DNA from 2 places in the Pseudodesulfovibrio mercurii genome. Region 1 is predicted to be linked to the other one. Evidence: predicted binding sites of a transcription regulator. Region 1 holds the regulator's gene; the other holds the start of a gene.
What was found. Region 1 encodes sigma-54, which starts transcription at its own class of promoters, with help from an activator protein. Its sites were predicted from a motif close to CTGGCACGGNNNNTGCTT; they were not measured.
Positions count from the first base shown of each region.

Region 2: DND132_RS18695 (NifB/NifX family molybdenum-iron cluster-binding protein) is a predicted target of sigma-54. The motif match lies at 5,456-5,473, and genes of this name have one in related genera.

Region 1 covers NC_016803.1:581,543-591,904, forward strand. The annotation lists gene DND132_RS02720 (ABC transporter permease) at 1-813, shown strand, start outside; gene DND132_RS02725 (ABC transporter permease) at 803-1,618, shown strand; gene DND132_RS02730 (PEP-CTERM sorting domain-containing protein) at 1,805-2,473, opposite strand; gene DND132_RS02735 (manganese-dependent inorganic pyrophosphatase) at 2,779-3,699, opposite strand; gene DND132_RS02740 (PTS sugar transporter subunit IIC) at 4,043-4,723, opposite strand; gene DND132_RS02745 (PTS sugar transporter subunit IIB) at 4,750-5,214, opposite strand; gene DND132_RS02750 (PTS sugar transporter subunit IIA) at 5,225-5,665, opposite strand; gene rapZ (RNase adapter RapZ) at 5,668-6,549, opposite strand; gene DND132_RS02760 (PTS sugar transporter subunit IIA) at 6,568-7,017, opposite strand; gene hpf (ribosome hibernation-promoting factor, HPF/YfiA family) at 7,020-7,562, opposite strand; gene rpoN (RNA polymerase factor sigma-54) at 7,597-9,006, opposite strand; gene lptB (LPS export ABC transporter ATP-binding protein) at 9,243-9,968, opposite strand; gene DND132_RS02780 (LptA/OstA family protein) at 9,969-10,362, opposite strand, start outside.
Region 2 covers NC_016803.1:1,930,989-1,941,350, reverse strand. The annotation lists gene DND132_RS08815 (ATP-binding protein) at 1-1,279, shown strand, start outside; gene DND132_RS08810 (inorganic phosphate transporter) at 1,316-2,554, shown strand; gene DND132_RS08805 (DUF47 domain-containing protein) at 2,597-3,271, shown strand; gene DND132_RS08800 (YbaY family lipoprotein) at 3,360-3,797, opposite strand; gene DND132_RS08790 (Mrp/NBP35 family ATP-binding protein) at 4,069-4,944, opposite strand; gene DND132_RS18695 (NifB/NifX family molybdenum-iron cluster-binding protein) at 5,056-5,253, opposite strand; gene DND132_RS08780 (sigma-54 interaction domain-containing protein) at 5,564-6,895, opposite strand; gene DND132_RS17995 (DUF262 domain-containing protein) at 7,131-8,249, shown strand; gene DND132_RS18235 (MAE_28990/MAE_18760 family HEPN-like nuclease) at 8,246-8,920, shown strand; gene hypB (hydrogenase nickel incorporation protein HypB) at 9,133-9,792, opposite strand; gene DND132_RS08770 (hydrogenase maturation nickel metallochaperone HypA) at 9,808-10,155, opposite strand.

The DNA.
Region 1 (10,362 bases):
TACCTCGGCTCGCTCTTCTCCCTGCTCGTCCAGAGCCTGTTCTCCATCGACGAGTTCACGGGGATGATCGTCCACAAGCCGACCTTCGACACCCTGCTCCAGCTGTTCACCCCGGCCAACCTGGACATCGTCATCCGCACGGTGGTCATGGCCTCGGTCGTGACCCTGGCCTCAAGCGCCATCGCCTTTCCCATCGCCTACTACATGGCCCGGTACGCCCGGGGCCGCCTCAAGGCCCTGCTCTACCTGGCCATCATGCTGCCGCTGTGGTCCAGCTACCTGGTGCGCGTCTACTCCTGGAAGCTCATCCTGGCCAAGGAGGGCATCCTGACCTGGATCCTGGCCAAGCTGGGGCTGACCCCGCTGCTGAACTCGGTCCTGGCCCTGCCCGTGGTTGGCGGGTCGTCCCTTTCCGTCAGCTATATCGGGACCTTCCTGGTCTTCCTGTACATCTGGATGCCGTACATGATCCTGCCCATTCAGGCCTCCCTGGAGCGGGTGCCGTCCTCCCTGCTCGAGGCCTCGGCCGACCTGGGCGCGCAGCCGAACCAGACCTTCCGCACGGTCATCCTGCCCCTGGCCTTTCCCGGCGTGGTGGCGGGCTCCATCTTCACCTTCTCCCTGACGCTCGGCGACTACATCATCCCCGGCATCATCGGCTCGTCCCGCTACTTCATCGGCCAGGCCGTCTACACCCACCAGGGCATCGCGGGCAACATCCCCCTGGCGGCCGCCTTTTCCATCGTGCCCATCGTGATCATGTCCATCTACCTGACCATCGCCAAACGACTGGGGGCCTTCGATGCACTCTAAAGCCGACACACGGGCCACCCTGAGCCTGCGTCTGGCCACCTGGGGCGGCATGCTCTTCCTGCACCTCCCCTTCCTGTTCATCCTGCTCTACGCCTTTTCCACCGAGGAGAAGTCCTACCAGTTCCCGCCGCCGGGCCTGACCACCAAGTGGTTCGCCGTGGCCTTCGGCCGCCAGGACATCTGGGACGCCATCTCCCTGTCCCTGCGGGTGGCGAGCGTCTCGACGATCATCTCCCTGACCCTGGGCACCCTGGCCGCGGCCGCGCTGTACAAGCGCCGCTTCTTCGGCAAGGAGGCCATCTCCCTGCTGATCATCCTGCCCATCGCCCTGCCCGGCGTGATCACCGGCATCTCCCTGCGCAGCGCCTTCCACCTGCTGCACATCCCGTTCAGCACCTGGACCATCGTCCTGGGTCACGCCACCTTCTGCATCGTGGTGGTCTACAACAACGCCGTGGCCCGGTTCCGGCGCGTCTCCGGCTCCCAGATCGAGGCCTCCATGGATCTCGGCGCGGACGGTTTCCAGACCTTCCGCCACGTGGTCCTGCCGAACATCGCCACGGCCCTGCTGGCGGGCGGCATGCTGGCCTTCGCCCTGAGCTTCGACGAGGTCATCGTGACCACCTTCACGGCGGGCCAGGAGACCACCCTGCCCATCTGGATGCTGACCGAGCTGATCCGCCCCCGGCAGCGCCCGGTGACCAACGTGGTGGCCATCTTCATCATGGCCATCACCTTCATCCCCATCCTGCTCGCCTATTACTGGATCCGCGACGGCGAGGATGTGGAAGGCGGCAGCAAGTAGGGGCTGTGGGATCGCCCCCGATCCCGAGGTCTCCATACCGGGCATAGGTTCGTGTGGAATTGCCGTAAAAAAACCCCGTCCCATGGAAAATGGGACGGGGTTTTTCATGCCCGGAGTATGGACGCGACGGGGCATGCGCGGTTTTCTGCGCAGCCCCTTCGCAAGGGAGGTCCCGTCGTTGCCGGTTTACCTGCGGCGCGCCCGGGCTCGGGCGACCCCCAGGGCGCTCAACAGCCCCAGGCCAAAGAGAATGATGGTCGAGGGTTCGGGAACCGGCGTCGTTTCGATGGTCAGGGCGCCTGAATAATAGATTGTCTCCGGGCTTTGGGTGTCCATCTGGGCAAGATAGAACGGCACGAGCGGTATCAGCTCGGAAAGATCCAGGATGATGTTCGCGATCTGGTTTTCGGCCAGGGAGAAGGTCCAGCCCAGGGCAAAGGAGACGTCGTCGTCATTCCCCCAAGGCAGGGCATTGGTGTTGTCGAGGGCGCCGGCCAGCACGTGGGTGTAGATGTCCCCGAACAGGAAGCCCGGCTCATCGATTTCCCACATCATGCCGGGAGCGGGGACACCGACCGCCGCGCCGTATTCGTTGAAGAAGGTGTTCAGCGGCTCGTCGATCTCATAATCGAAAAAGGCGATGAACGTGTGGCTTCCCGCTTCGCTGGTGGACCAGCTCAGCTCACCCAAGCCGTCGGTCAGGCTGCCGCTTACCGGCATGTCGCCGGAAGTGGTAATGACGCCGTCGATGTTGAATGCCCAGTCGTACAGGGTGATGGACGGATTGGCGAAGGCTTCGGAGGTGACGAGGCAGAAACACAAAACGACCAGCCAAAGGAATCTACGGATGTTCATGTTACGGTTCCTTTTGTTGAGTTCGTGTGTATTGTTTCCCAGCAATAAACATTCCTTAATATAACGTGCTGAAATCCGGGGGCGGTATCGTCACATTCCCGCCCGATTTGTCAATTTTGTCGACGGACGTGTCAAATCGACCGACAGGATTCCCTGCCGATGTGCCCCGTTTCCGCCCCGCCGCCCTTTTTTCCCCATGCGGGATTTGGGCTGCGGCCGAGGCGACCGGGGCCGGACAACGCAAAAGGCCCGCCAGCACAACGCTGACGGGCCCGACTTTGCGCACTGTCAGTAGTATGGAACTACTAGGCTTCGAAGGCCTTGATGAAGTTGGGGGCGACCTGCTTCTTGCGGCTCATGACGCCTTCCAGCCAGACCGGCTCGCCCTTGGTGGCGATGCCGAAGGCCTTCTCGACCACGGACGGATCGTCGGAGGCGATGAGCATCTCGGAGCCTTCCTTCATGATGTCGGTCAGGAGCAGGAAGACGGAGTGGCGGCCTTCGGCCTTGACCTTCTCGATCTCGGCCTGCAGGGCGGCCTTGTGGGCATCCAGCATGGACAGGTCCACGACTTCCAGCTGGCCGATGCCGACCTTGTTGCCGGACATGTCGAAGTCCTTGTAGTCGCGGAAGACCAGCTCGCTGGCGGCGGCGCCGTCAACGGCGGACTTGACCTTGAACATCTCCATGCCCAGGGCCATGACGTCGGACACACCGGCGATCTTGGCCAGGGCTTCGACGGCGGCCTTGTCGGCGTCGGTGCAGGTGACGGACTTGAACATGACGGTGTCGCTCAGGATGGCGCACAGCATGATGCCGGCGATGTTGGCCGGAATCTCGACGTTGTAGAAGTCGTACATGGACTTCAGCACGGTGGCGGAACAGCCCACGGGCCAGACCCACATTTCCAGCGGACCGGCGGTGGTGATGTCACCCAGCTTGTGGTGATCGACGACGGCAAGGAGCTCACCCTTGTCCAGGTTGTCGATGGTCTGGGAGATGTCGGTGTGGTCCACCAGGATGATCTTCTGATCGGTGGCGTCGGTGACGATCTCGGGAGCGGCGAAGCCGAACTTGCCGAGCACGAAGGCGGTCTCCGGAGCGATCTCGCCCTGGGTCACGGCCTTGGCTTCCATGCCACGTTTGCTGTACAGATCGGCGGCACCGATCGCGGAAGCGACGGTGTCGGTGTCAGGGTTCTTGTGTCCAACAACCAAAATAGCCATATCAAGTCCTCCTAATTAAATTATCCCATATATGGATTTGAGCATCAAAAAAACAGAATGTGACAGATATCACAAACTGCCCCGCCTGCCAAGCTAAAAGCGCAGCCAAAGTAAGAAAAGCGCGAAAAGATTTGCGCCTGTCGCGGAACCGCCATAATTCCGCCTCAGCCCGCGTCTGCCAAGGCTTTTGGGAGACACGTCCGGTCGCTGATTTTGCTCGGAAAATCCTTCGGGACGAGTCGGTCCCGGCGTCAACCATGTGAAGAGGATCGCAAACTCGTCGCGCGTGCAGGTCGGCATGCAGTGCGGTCCGGCACGAAAACGGCGCGGGACCGCAGCGGGATCAGATGCCGAAGTCGGGCAGGATCAGGAACAGGGCGACGATGACGATGCCCGTGGCCAGGATGACATATGCACGCTTCAGTCGCAGGGCCATGAGCCCGCCCAGGGAGGCGGCCACCCAGAGATGGGCCCAGGTCACGCCCAGGTGCAGGAAGATCGGCGGATAGAAGGCGAAGAAGACGTCCAACCCCAGCTTGAGGATGAGGATGGCCGCCAGGAAGGTGATCCAGCCCATGAGCAGCCCGCGGGCCATGGAGCGCAGAATGAGCGCGCCGGGCAGGTGCTTGGACCTCGGATTGCGCGCCCAGTTGAGCAGCGCGTTGTAACTGCCCTGCTCCCGTTCGCGCAGCCACCCTTCCACCTTGGTGCCGATCCAGGCCAGGGGCATGCTGGCGAAGAGCACGAACATGATCCGGGACGGCTGGTCCAGCCCGAACCATGTGGTCAAGGCCAGGGCCGCGAAGGTGGCCGCCGTGAGCTGCGGCGGGATGTAGGTCCCGGCCGGGATGAGGTCGAGCCAGAAGAGTTCGAAGAAGATGGCGATGTACAGGCTGGTGGTGTATTCCCCCGTGGCCGCGCCCCAGAAGAAGCCCACCACCAGGGGGCGCTCAAGCAGGCCGATGCTTACGGTCGAGCGGAACTGGGAAAAGAGGGCAAAAAAAAAGCGACCAGGGCGAACCAGGCGAGTGAATGCTGGGCGAGCATGGTCTAGAACCTCACCTGCACGGGGTCGTTGGGCACGCAGCGGAAATCGAGTTCCACGCCCTGGCGGTTCAGCTGGCGCAGGCAGGTCTCGTCCTCGTCGGACAGGGCCACGCTCGGGGAGATCTGGCGCTTGCCCGGGCTGTAGTGGACGTTGCCGATGTTCAGTACGTGGAAGCCGAACCCGGAGTCGAAGGCCCGGCGGGCGTCGGCACAGCTGGAAAACAGGAGGATGGCCCCGCCGTCGCCGGCATTGGAACACATGCGGGCCATGGCCGAGGGGACCTCGTCCACGGTGATGAAGGAGCTCTTCACGGCCTGGGGGATGGCCAGGGACATGATCTCCTGCTGGAGGATATCGTGGGCCAGCTCGTCGTTGGCCACGATAACGGTCTTGGCGCCGGTGTAGGGCAGCCACGTCTCGATGATCTGGCCGTGAATCAAGCGGTTGTCGATACGAACGAGAGTCACGGCACCATCCCTACTTTTTCGTCGCTTTTTTGCGCAGCATCGCCCCGGCGACCTTGATTCCCTGCTGCCCCGCCACCATGGCCTTTTCGGCCAGGTCGGGCAACGTCAGGGAGCGGGCCTGGAGGGTGGCCACGAGCATGGGCAGGTTGACGCCGGTGATGACCTCGAGATTTTCCGATTTCATCAGGGACAGGGACATGGTCGTGGGCGAACCGCCGAACAGGTCGGTCAGGGCCATGACGCCCTTGCCCTGCTCCACGGACTGGATCGCCTTGCGCACATTTTCCAGGGCCTCGTCCACGCCCTTGTTCACGTCGATGCCCACGGCCAGGCAGTTCTCCTGGGGACCCAGGACCATCTCGGCCGCCTTGAGCAGGGTCTCGCCGAAGCTGCCGTGGGTGACCAGCACCACGCCGATCACGCCGGATTTCTTGTCAGTCTGTGCAACCATGTCTATCCGAGTTCCATGTGTCGATGTTCGATCGAAACCGTATACCCCTTTTCCTTCAGGGTTGCCAGTACCGACTCGGCCACGGAAACCGACCGGTGGCGGCCGCCGGTGCAGCCCAGGGCCAGGGTGATCCTGTAGCGCCCTTCCTCGGCGTACAGAGGCAGAAGATAGAGCAGAAAATCGTGGAACCGCCGGATGAAGCCCTGCCCCGTGGGATTGTCCAGGACGTAGTCGGACACGGCCTTGTCCAGGCCGGACAGGGAGCGCAGGGACTTGTCGAAATATGGATTGGGCAGGAAGCGGAGGTCGAAGACCAGGTCCGCCTCGGACGGCACGCCGTACTTGAAGCCGAAGGTGATGATGTGCACCCGCATGCCCAGCCCCACGTCCTCCAGGGCCGACCACTTGGTCTGGATGACCCGGCGCAGGTCGTGGATGGAGTAGTCCGTGGTGTCCAGGACCAGGGCCGCGCCCGAGCGGACAGGCGCCAGGAGCTTCTTCTCCATCTCCAGGGCCGCTTCCAGGCCGAGGTTGCGGCTCTCCAGCGGATGGGGACGGCGGGTGGTGGCGTAGCGGCGGACCAGTTCGGCCATCTTGGCCTCGAGAAAGAGGACCTGCGGGGTGATGCCCAACTCGGCGAACCCCTCCAGGGCCTTTCCCCAGCCGTCCACGAACTCGAACTGGCGCAGGTCCATGCCGAGCGCCATGCCGCGGTACTTGGTGTCGAAGGTCAGGATGAGCTCGGCCAGCTTGGGCGACATCTCGGAGGGCAGCCCGTCGATACAGAAAAATCCCAGGTCCTCGAAGACCTTGAGGGCGGTGCTCTTGCCGGACCCGGAAAGTCCGGTGACGATCACCACGGGAAAGGGATTGGTCGAGGTCAACGGAGTCCGCCCATGGAGTTACACGCTCTTGAGGAGGGCCCAGAGCCCTTCGACGTCCTCGGCCGACAGGAACGCCTTGCGGAATTCCTCGTCCTTGAGGAGACGGGATATCTGGGCCAGGACGCGCAGGTGCATGCCCGCCACCTGCTCCGGGGCCAGGACCAGGAAGAAAATGGTACAGGGCCTGTGGTCGAGAGCCTCGAACTCCACGCCCTTGAGGCTGCGGCCCACGACCACGATGACCTTTCCCAGATCCTCAAGCTTGCCGTGGGGGATGGCGATGCCGTCGCCGATACCGGTGGAGCCCAGCCCCTCGCGGTCGAGAAGGACACGGACCGCATGGTCCGTGTCCATCTCTGGATATTGCTCGCCCAGGGGGGCGACGAGTTCTTGCAGCACGTCCGACTTGGTCTCGGACTTGAGCTCGGGAAGGATCAGTTCCTTCGCCAGGTAATCACTGAGTTTCATGCTTAGTTACCGGGGTCTATGAGGCCGTAATCGCCGTTCTTTCTCTTGTAGATAACGTTGACGCCATCGGTCTCCGCGTTGAGGAAGACCAGGAATTCCTTGTCGCGGGCATCAAGCTGCATGGCGGCCTCTTCCACGGACATGGGCTTGGGCTCGTATGCATCGCTGCCGACGATGGTGGGCGACGAACCGGAAGCAAGGTCCTCGTAGGACAGGTAGTTCATCTGCACCAATTTATTGGGACTCGCCTGCCTGGGGCGATTCTTCATCTTTTCACGCATCTTGCGAAGCTGGGCTTCCAGCTTGTCCAGGACCATGTCTATGGTGGAGTACATGTCTTCCGAGTCTTCATAGGCCGAGATGTGAATGCGATCCGAGTTCAGGATCACGTCCGCCTTGTGGCGGAACTTATCGACCAGCAGGTTGACCTGGAGATCTGCCTCCGCATCGGAAACGTATTTCGCTACCTTTTCAAAACGCTTTTCCGCATACCCCTTGAGGTGATCGGAAGGCTCGAAGTTCTTGAAAGTGAAGCTGATGTTCATACGCTGCCTCCTGGTTGTGAGTGCCAAGCAGGGACTAGAAGTACTGCTTGCGTTTTGAAGACGAAGCAATGCCCATTGCCGAGCGGTATTTGGCGACCGTACGCCGGGCGATGTTCACTTCCAGCTTTTCCTGGAGGATCTCGCCGATGCGCTCGTCGCTGAGCGGTTTCTTCGTGTCTTCGTCTGCGATCATTTGCTTGATGAGCGCCTTGACGCTCTCCGAACCCACCTGGGAACCGTCGTTCAGGTCCAGGGCCGAGTTGAAGAAGAACTTCAGCTCGAAGATGCCGTGAGGGGTCGAAACATACTTGTTGGTCGTGATTCGGCTCACGGTGGACTCGTGCATCTCGATGTCTTCCGCCACCTCCTTGAGGATCAGGGGTTTGAGTTTCGTCACGCCTTCCTCGAAGAAGGCCCTCTGGAAGCCGACAATGCTTTCGACTACTTTATACAGGGTTCGCTGCCGCTGGTACAGACTTTTCATCAACCATGCGGCGGAACGCATCTTTTCCTGAAAATATTCCTTCTCCTTGTCGGCCGCGCCCTTCATGGAATCCATGTAGAAGGTGTTCATCTGAAGGCGGGGCATGCCGTCCTCGTTGAGGATGATGACGAAGTCCTCGCCGTACTTGTAGACGAAGACGTCGGGGCTGACATAGTGCGGTTCGGTGCTGGAAAAATTGGCGCCCGGCATGGGGTCGAGGGTCTGGATCAGGTCCAGGTAGGCCTTGAGGTCCTCCATGGAGATCTTGAACTTGCGGGCCAGGGGCTTGTAGCGGTTCTTCTCCAGGTCCTCCAGGTGGTCGCGCACCAGGGAGATGAGCGTCGGATCGTCGTAGCCCAGGACCTCCATCTGGACCAGCAGGCACTCCTGCGGGGTGCGGGAGCCGACGCCCACGGGGTCGAGATGCTGGATGCGGGTCAGGACGGACTCGACCTCCTCCGGGGTGGCCTGGACCATGGCGGTCAGTTCCTCCATGGAGGCCTGGAGGTAGCCGTTGGAGTCGAGATTGCCGAGGATGACGTCGCCGATGGCCAGTTCGTGCTCGGTGAAGCTGGACAGGCGCATCTGCCAGTTGAGATGCCCTTCCAGGGAGGGCTTGGAGGCCAGGCGGGCTTCGAAGGACATGCCCTCCTCCGGCATCTCCAGGTCGCGGGACAGGGCCTGCTTGGAGGTGGAGGAGAATTCGCCGAGGTAGTTCTCCCAGTCCGCGTTGCGGACCAGTTCCTCCTCGGCCTGGGATTCGGTCAGGACCTCCGCCTTGTCCGGGACCTCGGTCTCGGTCTCGGTCTCGTCCAGGAAAGGATTCTCCAACAATTCCTGCTGCACCGTCTCCAGCAGTTCAAGCCGCGAAAGTTGCAGCAGCTTGATGGCCTGCTGCAACTGGGGCGTCATGACCAGTTGCTGTGAGAGCTTGAGCTGTTGCCGAAGTTCCAATCCCATGATTCATCACCCGCTTGAGGTTGTATTTATCGGCTGCCGGATAACGAAAATTTTTTTCATTCGGCAGCCATTTTTTTCAGTTCGACTATGTCACAGTGAATTAAAGGATGCAACACAATTGTGATAACATCCTGTTTCTATTGCAAATTCAACGGGCATATTTCTGGTATGAAAAAAGTGTACCAACCTTTGCGAACGGTGTAAATCGGGAAAGCGGAAAAAGATGCGGAAAAGGCTCAGAGACGGAAATCCTCGCCCAGATATATCTGCCGGGCGCGGCTGGACTTGACGATCTCGTCCGGCCCTCCCTCCAGGATGACCGTGCCCTCGTAGACCAGGTAGGCGCGGTCGCAGATATTCAACGTCTCCCTGACGTTGTGGTCGGAAATGAGGATGCCGATCTCCATGGACTTGAGCACGGAGATGATCTCCTGGATGTCGATGACCGCGATGGGGTCGATGCCCGCGAAGGGCTCGTCCAGGAGGATGAACTGGGGGGCGAGGATGAGCGCCCTGGCGATCTCGAGCCTGCGCCGCTCGCCGCCGGACAGGAACATGGCCGCCTGGTCCGCCAGCTTGGTGATGGTGAACATCTCCAGGAGCTCGTCGGCCCGGACGCGCTGCTGCTTCGAGGTCAGGCCGGTCTGCTCCAGGATGATCTGGAGGTTCTGGCGCACGGTCAGCTTGCGGAAGATGGAGCTCTCCTGGGGCAGGTAGCTGACCCCCATGCGGGCGCGCTCGTGCAGGGGCTTGTCCGTAAGCGGCCGCCCGTTCAGGGTGACCTCGCCGGTGTTGGGCTGGACGATGCCCACGAGCATGTAGAACGTGGTCGTCTTGCCCGCTCCGTTGGGGCCGAGCAGGCCGACCACCTCGCGGGCGTTGAGCTCGATGTTGATCCCGTGGACGACCTCTTTCTGGCCGTACCGCTTGGACAAATTGGTGGCACGCAGTCCTTCCGCCATCTACTGCACCTTGAGATTGCCGGGGGTCATGAAGATGGCCTTGACGCGCTGCTCGCCGCCGATGACCTCGGACCGGTCGTCCTTGATGTGGAAGTTGATGACTTCGCCGGTCAGGGAGTTGGGGCCGTCCTGAAGCTTGGGATTCCGCTCCATCTTGAGCAGCTGCGGACCCACCAGGTAGGTCAGCTTGCCGCAGGTCCCCTCGGTGGTCCCCTTTTTGGCCCGGACGTTGCCCTCGGCCACGATGCGGTCCACGCTGTCGGCGGAGAACTTCTTGTCGGTCCTGGCCGAGAGGTAGGCCGAGAGCTTGTCGGCCCACAGGGTCAGCTCGCCGTGGGTGGCGACCACGTTGCCCACGAAGGCGATGACCTTGCCGGTCTCGTCGTAGGTCATG
Region 2 (10,362 bases), 1.3 Mb from region 1:
CAACCTGGTCTGGCTCTTCCTGGGCACCTTCGCCCTGGCCGTGCTCCTGAGCGTGGTCATGTCCCACAACATGAGCCGCGACATCCGCGCCTTTTCCGAGCTGGCCCGGTCCATCGGCGAGGGCGACTACGCCAAGCGGCTGCGCGTCCTGCCCGGCGGCGAGTTCAAGCCCCTGGCCCAGTCGGTCAACGCCATGGCCCAGTCCATCGAGCGCAGCATCGAGCTCATCCAGGACCAGAAGGGCCAGCTCCAGGCCGTGTTCGGCGGCATGCGCGAGGGCGTGTTGACCCTCGATTCCCACGGTCGGGTGGAGTCCTTCAACAAGGCCCTGGACGAGATGTTCAACCTGCCCGCCACCACCGTGGGCCGTTCGCCCATCGAGGTCATCCGCCGCTTCGAGATCCAGGACCTGGTGGACCAGGTCATCGCCGAACCCGAGGCCGGGCCCAGGTCCATCCAGATAGACATCATGGACACGCGCTCCGTGGAGGTCACGGCCGAGCGCTTTCTGGACCAGAACGGCGTGCGCAAGGTCATCCTGGTCTTCTACGACATCACCGAGATGAAGCGCAGCGAGAAGAGCCTCCGCGATTTCGTGGCCAACGCCTCCCACCAGCTGCGCACCCCGCTGACCTCCATCAAGGGATACACCGAGACCCTGCTGGACATGCCGCCGGAGGACCCCGCGTCCGCGCGCAAGTTCCTGGAGACCGTGCTCAAGAACGCGGATCACATGGACAAGGTCATCTCCAGCATGCTGGCCCTGGCCAAGTCCGAACAGGCGGGCAAGCAGGTCAAGCTCGTGCCCCTGTCCGGCCGCGAGCACCTGTCCAGGGCCATCGACGACCTGGCCGTGTGGGCCGCCGAGCGCGACATCACCTTCCGCACACGCACCCCGGACGACGAGATGACCGTCATGGGCGAGACCGACGGGCTGCTGCACGTCTTCCACAACCTGCTCAACAACGCGGTCAAGTACAGCCCCGACGGCGGGGTCATCACGGTCAGCGCCGAGGACGACGGCGAGTCCATCGTCTTCTGCGTGGAGGACCAGGGACCGGGCATTTCCCGTGAACATTCCACCAAGGTGTTCGAACGCTTCTACCGGGTGGACGAGAACACCATCGACGGGTCGGGCAGCGCCGGGCTGGGCCTGGCCATCTGCCGCCGCATCGTCAAGAACCTGGGCGGGGAGATCTGGCACGACGGCTACGGCGAGGACGTCCGCGGAGCGCGCTTCTGCTTCCGCCTGAACAAGCCGGGGGATTCGGCCTTGTAACCTTCTAACCAATTCCCTCGGAAGAGGGTCTATACGATGGATATCTACGATCTGTTCCTATACATGTCCGTGGGGGCCGGGTTCCTCATGGCATTCAACCTCGGGGCCAACGATGTGGCCAACTCCATGGCCTCGGCCGTGGGGGCCAGGGCCATCACGGTCAAACAGGCCGTGTTCATCGCGGGCATCCTGAACTTCGTGGGCGCGGTCTTCCTCGGGTCCCACGTGACCGCGACCATCAGCAAGGGGATCATCAACCCCGAGGTCATCTCGGACCCGAAACTGATAATGATCGGCATGTTCGCCTCGCTCCTGGCCGCCGGACTGTGGGTCCTTGTGGCCACCCTGACGTCGCTGCCGGTCTCGTCCACGCACTCCATCGTCGGGGCCATCACCGGGTTCGGCCTGGTGGCGGGAGGCCCGGACGTGGTCAACTGGCTGAAGATGGGCGGCATCGTCCTGTCCTGGATCATCTCGCCCTTCTTCGCCGCGGCCATCGCCTATTTCATCTTCACCCACATCCGGCGGTACATCCTGTTCCAGCGCCACTTCGTGCATCAGGCCAAGAAGTGGGCGCCCATATGGGTGGCCGTGACCCTGTCCATGATCTCCCTGTCCTTCCTGTACAAGACCCCGGCGGGCAAGGCCCTGCACCTGCACTGGCTGGTCTCGCTGGGCATCGCCGCGCTGCTCTCCCTGGTGGCCTGGGCCGTGTCCCGCTACTTCGTGGGCAAGATCGTCCTGGACGAAGAGGAGGGCGCCGAGGGCGTGGAGCGGGTCTTCCGCAAGATGCAGGTCGGCACCTCCTGCTACGTGGCCCTGTCCCAGGGGGCCAACGACGTGGCCAACGCCATCGGCCCGGTGGCGGCCATCTATCTCATCGCCAAGGAACACGTGCTCCTGTCCAAGGCGGACGTGCCCTGGCCCATGCTCGTCCTGGGCGGCTTCGGCATCGCCGTGGGCATCGCCGTGCTCGGCCACAAGGTCATGGCCACGGTGGGCGAGAAGATCACCACCCTGACCAACACGCGAGGATTCGCCGTTGACTTCGGCGCCGCCTCCACCGTATTGATCGCCTCCAATCTCGGCCTGCCGGTGTCCACCACCCACGCGGCCGTGGGCGGCGTGGTCGGCGTGGGCCTGGCGCGCGGCTTCTCGGCCGTGGACTTCCGGGTTCTTCTGCGCATCGTCGCCTACTGGGTGGCCACCGTCCCCATCGCGGCCCTGACCAGCATAGTTCTCTTTGTGCTGCTCAAATGGTTGTGTTACAGCTAGGTTACAACACTCGAATCAACCCTTTTCAGTAGAGGTTATCATATGTTTTTCAGAATCCCCTTCTTCGGTCTGCTCGGCGGGCGCTCTCCCATGGACGGGCTGGTTGAACACTACGACAAGATCGCGGAGTGCATCGCCGCCATCGACGAGTCCCTGGAGTGCTATGTGTCCGGCGGGGTCTGCCGCGAGTTCAAGGAACTGACCAAGACCATCGACGAGATCGAGAACCACGCCGACTCCATCAAGCGGAACATCCGCAACCACCTGCCCAAGGGGTTGTTCATGGCCGTGGAGAAGCACCTGTTCCTGTCCTACACCAAGAGCCAGGACAACGTGCTCGACGCGGCCCAGGACGCCCTGCACTGGCTGGCCATCCGCCCGGTGGTCATCCCCGAGGACATCCAGAAGGACATGATCTACCTCCTGGACTCCGTGTCCAAGTGCACCGTGCTCCTCGGCCCGGCGCTGAAGTCCACCATCGGCCTGCTCAACGGCGAGTCCCTGGACCGCGAGGGCACCAAGGAGTGCTACCGCAAGGTCCGCCGGGAGCGCGACGAGGTCCGCCGCCGCAAGAACGCCCTGGAAAAGAAGATTTTCGAAAAGGACATCGACTTCAAGGACATCTATCAGCTCATCCACTTCGTGGACTGCCTCGACAACATGGGGCACAACACCGAGAACTGCGCCGAGCTGCTGCGCTCCATGATCGCCCGATAGTCCGGATGCGGGCCGCGCGCCCGTCCCGTTCGACCGCGAAAAAGGCCCGACGCCATGCGCCGGGCCTTTTCTTTCGCCTTGCGGCCCGCTAGCGCCGGACCATCCTGACCTGGATCGACACGGGGTCGTCCCCCTGGGCCAGGGGGTTGACCCGTGCGGCCCCGGTGAACAGGACCTGGCCCTTGAGCTCGATGCGCGCGTTCAGGGAGTAGGTCAGCCGCGAGTCGATGCGCCTGGGGTCGAAACGGACCCTGGCCGTGAAGGGCGGGGCCGCCTTGACCGGGATGAAGGCCGTGGCCACGGTGCCCTCCGCGCGGTTGAGGCTGGAGATGTTCTCCAGGGTCAGGAACAGGGTGCAGCCGGGCGGCAGGGGCATGCGTTCGGCGTAGGCGACCTCGGCACGCAGGTCCGTGAGCGGGGTCACGGTCGAGGCCGAGGGCGCGGCCCGGCGGGCGGGCGAGCACGCGGCCGGGAGCAGGGCGGCCAGCAGTAGGACGGCCCCGATGAGGGCGAGGGGCCGGGCCATGGGCCGTGTCCGGCGGGACCGTGCCGGGCGGGTCCGTACCTGAACGAAAGAGGGACAGTGCATCGGCGACTCCGTGTTTGCGGCATGCTACGCAATTTCCCCCGGCACCGCCAGCCGCGTCCCGGCCGTGCCGTCGCGCGGCCGCCGTCCGCGAAGCGGCGGCGGACAGTCCAGGAGGGTGCGAGGAGGGGCCGGTGGCGGGGGGACGGCAAAAAAGAACAAGGGCCCGGAGGCGCGTGCGCCTCGGGCCCTTGTCATCTCAACTTCTCGACTACGCCTTGGGCGGGTCGGGGAGGGCGAGGATGGGGGCGATGATCTGTTCCATGGCCTTGCCGGTGGCGGTGTCGCGGTGGACCTTCATGAAGGGGAAACCTTCGTCGCCGGACTCGGCCACGGCGGGGTCCAGGGGGATGCGGCCGAGGAACTGAACGCCCGATTCCTTGGCCAGCTCCTCACCGCCGCCGGTCTTGAAGATGTAATGCACCTTGCCGCAGTCGGGGCAGGCGAAACCGGACATGTTCTCGACGATGCCGAGCACGCGGTTGCCGACCTCGCCCACGAAGGACACGGACCGGCGCACGTCGTCCACGGCCACGCCCTGGGGGGTGGTCACGATGACGGCCATGGCCGTGGGTCCCAGCGTCTGCAGGGTGGACAGGGGCTCGTCGCCGGTGCCCGGAGGGCAGTCCACGATGAGGAAGTCGAGGTCGCCCCACATGACGTCCTCGACGAACTGCTTGATCAGGCCCATCTTAACCGGGCCGCGCCAGATGACGGCCTGGCGGTCGTCCTGAAGCAGGAAGCCGAGCGACATGACGGACAGGTTCTTGCTCCACGGCACCGGTTCCATGACCTGGTCGCCGATATGGGGCTGCTGGCCCTTGAGGGAGAGCAGGCGGGGCACGCTCGGGCCGTGCACGTCCACGTCGAGCAGGCCGACCTTCTTGCCGGCCAGGGACAGGGCTACGGCGATGTTGGCGGCCACGGTGGACTTGCCCACGCCGCCCTTGCCGGACATGACCACGATCTTGTGTTTGATGCGGCCCAGGGTCCTTTTCAGTTTCTGATCTTCGGGCTTGTCGCAGCCCGTGCTGCTGGTACAGGTTCCGTCAGGCGAGGCGGAGGCACATCCTTCACAACCACTCATACTGTTCTCCTGAAAAATGGCGACCCGAAGCCGCCCTAGAGGTAGATGCGGAACCCGACCGGCGAACGCCCGCGGCCGGGTTACTGACAAATAACCATAGTCGGGGAAATGTCAAACCGAGGCCCCCGGCATGGTCAGTTCGTCCAGGCCGCCGCGCAGGAATCCGTCGAGGACCTGCCCTTCGGTGCCGGTAAGCCAGGGGATGACCGTGATCCCGGCCCGTTCCAGGGCATGCCGGGTGCGGTTGCAGATGGCGCCGCACAGAAAAATGGTTACCCCGCAGGCCAATATGGCGGATGTCCTGTCCATAGGGTCCTTTGAGGGAAGGGATAGGAGGCCTGCGGGGTAAGATTTGTCGTCGCGTATTTCAAAAAGCTTGTATCCGTCCGCGTTCTCGCACACGGAGGCCAGTCGGTCCTGGTAGCACGCCAGGCAGATCAGCTTGGCGGAATCCGTTTTCATCGTCGCTCTCCAAAAAGTCCGGCAGGACCCGAACCGGTTGCTTCTTTTAAAGCATGGAGCGTGCCAAATAAAATATCAATTTAAATAAGGTGGTTGGCTGAGGCTGGAACAAACAAAAGGGCGATTTTTCCGCCCTAATGGAGCGAAGTGGGGCGAATTATTCGCCCTTGCCGGGCTCGGCCAGGAGGCGGCGCAGGGTATCCTTGGTGATGCCCAGTTCGCGGCAGGCGGCCATGCGCCTGCCGTTGTTGCGGCGCACGGCCTGGCGGGCGGCGCGGCGCTTGATGGCGTCCATGGTCCCGGACAGTCCGGCGGACCCGGCGCGGCGTCCGGCCTTGGGCAGGAGGTATTCCGGGAGGTGCTCCACCTGGATGAACCCGTCCGGGCAGAGGATGAAGGCGTATTCGAGGATGTTTTCCAGTTCGCGCACGTTGCCGGGGAAGTCGTGGCGCATGAGCACGTGCATGGCGTCCTCGCTGACCCCGAGGATGGCCTTGTTGCGCAGGGCATTGAATTCCGCCAGGAAGTGGTCGATGAGCAGGGGCAGGTCCTCCTGGCGCTCGGTCAGGGGCGGCAGGGTCAGGGTGACCACGTTGAGGCGGTAGAACAGGTCCTGGCGGAAGCTGCCTTCGGCCACGGCGTCCTCGAGGTTGCGGTTGGTGGCGGCCACCACGCGCACGTCGGCCCTGACCGGGGTCACGCCGCCCAGCGGCTCGAAGGTCTTTTCCTGGAGGAAGCGCAGGAGCTTGACCTGGAGGTTCTGGGGCATGTCGCCGATCTCGTCCAGGAAGACCGTGCCGCCGTCGGCCAGCTCGAACCGGCCCGGCTTGTCCGTGCGCGCGTCGGTGAAGGCGCCCGCCTTGTACCCGAACAGCTCGGATTCGAGCAGGGTGTCGGGCAGGGCACCGCAGTTCACGGCCACGAACGGCCCGTCCTTGCGCGCGCTCAGGGAGTGGATGGCCCGGGCGAAGAGCTCCTTGCCCGTGCCGCTCTGGCCGAGCAGCAGGGTGGTGGCCTCGGACTGGCTGATCTGCGGCAGGATGCGGAAGATCTTGTCCAGGGCCTGGGAGCGGCCCACGATGTTCTCGAAGCGGTAGATGTCCTTGGCCTGCTGGCGCGAGACGTGGATGTCGGTCAGGTCGCGGAAGGTCTCCACCCCGCCGACGACCACGCCGTCCTTGTTCTTGAGGGGCGAGGCCGAGATGGAGATGGGCAGGGTCGTGCCGTCCGAGCGGACGATGAAGATGGACTTGTTGACGATGCGCCCGCCCTTGCGGATGCAGGACTTCACGGCGCACTGGCCGTCGCACAGGGACGAGCGGAACACGTCCCAGCACTTGCGCCCCAGGGCGTCTGCCTGGGAGATGCCGGTGATGCGCTCGGCGGCCTCATTGAAATAGGTCACGTTCCACTCGGCGTCCACGGTGAACAGTCCGTCGGCGATGGAGGCGAACACGGCCTCAAGGGGCAGGTCTCTGGGAAACGGCATGGGTCCACCCTACCCCGCCGTCCACGAGAAGCCAATCAAAAAGGGCGAAAAATTAGCCCACGACAAATATCAAACATTGTAAGATGCAGTGTTTTAAAATATCTATTATTTTGTGTGAGAATATGATAAAATTATAATTAAATTGAAGTACACACTCCCATAAGATAAATGAGCAGTTGGCACGGAGGAGAACATTTGCTAATAAATACAAAAAAATAAAACAGAGGAATCCCAAATGCCGCTTATAGATGAAATTGAGCAACATTCCGCAACAGTCTCTGCGGACTCTTATTCAATGTCGATCAATGAATTGGTCACAATGTATAAGGACAAAGAAATAGATATTCACCCAGAATTCCAAAGATTTTTCAGATGGGAGCTGGAGCAAAAGTCCAAGCTAATCGAGTCATTTCTTTTGGGAATACCAATACCACCCGTTTTTGTTGCTGAAAAAGAGGATTCAAAATGGGAGGTTATTGATGGTCTTCAAAGGTTGTCAACTGTTCTAGAGGTGATGGGCGAGTATGTGGATGAAAACGGCAATAAGAAGCCACCCCTTACTTTAGTAAAGACAAGATATCTCCCTGACTTAGAAGGAAAGAGGTGGAGTGTCGAAGAAAATGATGATGACAACATTGAACTTCCAGAAGCAGCAAGAATTAAAATCAAACGATCAAGAATTGATATATCGATAATAAAAAAATCAAGTGATGCTATTGCAAAGTACGAAATATTTCAAAGATTGAATACTGGCGGCTCAAACGCAACCGATCAAGAAGTTAGAAATTGCATAATATTGATGACGAATAAAGACGCCTTGACTTGGATGCAAGACATGGCCAGCTTGGATGCTTTTAAGGGCTCATTCCTGTTCTCGGAAAAACAGATAAATGAATCATATGACCTTGAATTGGTAACACGATTTATTGTCTTGGCATTATCATCTTACGAGGATTTAGCAGGTATAAGCGAACTTGGCGACTATTTAACAACTGCAATATTAAAAATCATAAATGATCATAACCAATTGCATAGTGTGCTGGATGTGTTTACCAAAGTGTTTACATTTTTAGATGCAGCCTTGGGGGAGAATTCATTCCGCAAATACAATCCAGATAAAAAAGTGTATTACGGTGCTTCGTTAATATCAATTTTCGAAGTTGTCGCCATAGGGTTAGGGATTCACATCCTTCGTGGAGGTAGTGAGCCTAATATCGATGAGTTCCAGGAAAAGCATAAAGAGCTTTGGGGGAAGATAACAGAAGGACTTGGTAAGTCTGTGGGATCAGGCGTAAGAGCTTCAACAAGAATACCTCAGACAATTGCGTTTGGGGTAAGTCTTTTCCAACAATGAAAATAAGATCGCTAGAAGAGTTAATTAATTGTTTAGCAGCAAATAGTGCTAAACGGAAAAAAGAATTAATAACTCACAAAAGCCTCATTTCTGATGGAAGGGTTGGATTTCGTCAGTTCTTTTTTAGGTCTTCTGTTGTGTTCGCCTATGCACACTGGGAAGGTTTTATTAAACATAGTGCAATGTCATACTTGACATATCTCACACATTTAAAACCAGCAGTTTCAGACATGACCGATAATTTTCACGCAATTTGTTGTAAAAATAAAATTAATACATCTGTTTTGGCTACCAAGCGTATTGCCCCTCATCTTGATTTGATCCGATTTTATAAATCGGAGGTACTAGAAGGGTTAAAATACTCAGAGGCACCTGCGATTGATACAGAATCAAACCTTAACTCCGACGTTTTTGAAAACATATGTTCAATTATTGGAATGGAGTACTCCGAACATTGGTCACAACGAGCACCCTTTATTAATGAACTCGTAATGAATAGGTGCGCAATCGCTCATGGCGAACTGATAGACATACCCCAAAGGTATGCGATCGAAGTTGTTGATTTTGTCTATTCCTCCATAGATCGCTTTGGTGCTGATATCGAAAACACAGCTGTCCAGCAGTTATATTTGAGGGCAAAGTATGACAAATATAAAGGCATTCGGCCCTAAGTTGATTTTGTCAACCCTGGCAACCAGCCCTCCGTTAGAGTCTTGCCTCCACAGCTTAATGCAAAACAACAGAAAACCGTCAAAGACGGCTTTCTGTTATTGACTTTTAGCCATTTCAACATGGCGCAATTGTATGTTTTCTCGACTATCAGTCGACCATAGAGTTAGTGTCACTATGGACGGATTGAATTGCGACGGAAAATTTTCTCTGCTTACAGTTTCTCGGCGCGCTTCTCGCGCAGCCAGGCGTACCACTGGTCCATGTTCTCGCCGGTGCGGGCGGAGATGGGCATGACCTGGATGTCCTTGTTCAGCTTCCTGGCGTGGGCCTCGGCCTTTTTCAGGTCGAAATCCACGTAGGGCAGCAGGTCCACCTTGTTCAGGAGCATGACCGCGGAGATGTGGAACATGAACGGGTACTTCTCGGGCTTGTCGTCGCCCTCGGTCACGGACAGCAGGGTGACCTTGTAGTCCTCGCCCACGTTGAACTCGGCCGGGCAGACCAGGTTGCCCACGTTCTCCACGAACAGGATGTCCAGGCCGTCGGTGTCGATGGCCTTGAGGGCGTCCATGACCATGCCGGAATCCAGGTGGCAGCCGCCCTCGGTGTTGATCTGCACGGCCTGGGCCCCGGTGGCGGCCACGCGCTGGGCATCGTTGTCGGTCTGCAGGTCGCCCTCGATGACGGCCATCTTGAATTCATCCTTGAGGTCGGTCAGGGTCCGTTCGAGCAGGGTGGTCTTGCCCGCGCCCGGCGAACTCATCAGGTTCAGGCAGAGGATCTTCTTGACCCGAAATTTGTTCTGGAGCTCTTCGGCCAGACGGTCGTTGGCCTCGAGGACGTTGCGGACTATGGTCACTTCCTTGGACATGGTCACTCCTTGTCGTTATTGCTGGTCGTCCACTTCGATGGAGTCGATGAGCAGTTCCTTTCCTTCCAGCACCGTGTGGCCCAGCAGGGCTTCGCACTTGGGGCAGGGCATGCACCGGGTGTGGTCCGGGCGAAACACCTCGCCGCATTCGCCGCAGGCCACCTTGACCGGCACCTCGATGATTTCGAGTTCGGCCCCGTCGAATTCGCCGCCGGGAATGAGCGCCTCCCAGGCGAATTGCAGGGACTCCGTGACCACCCCGGCCAGCTGGCCGTTCTTGAGGGTCACCTTCTTGAGCTTCTGGCCGTCGTATTTGACCATCTCTTCGCGCAGGATGCCGAGGATGGATTCGACAATCGACATTTCATGCATGGCTGTGAGCACTACACGGAAAAGCGCGGGGGAGCAAGGCGGCCGGGCCGTCTTTTTGAGCCGTCGCCCCGCCCTCGACGCTTTTCCCGTTCCTGGAAACGTCCATGTCTTCGGCCGGTTGCGCCCCGTCCCCCGGCCGGTCCCGGAAAACCCCTATGAAATGTGCCGGTATTGGTTGACTTCCCGGTCAGTTCGGTC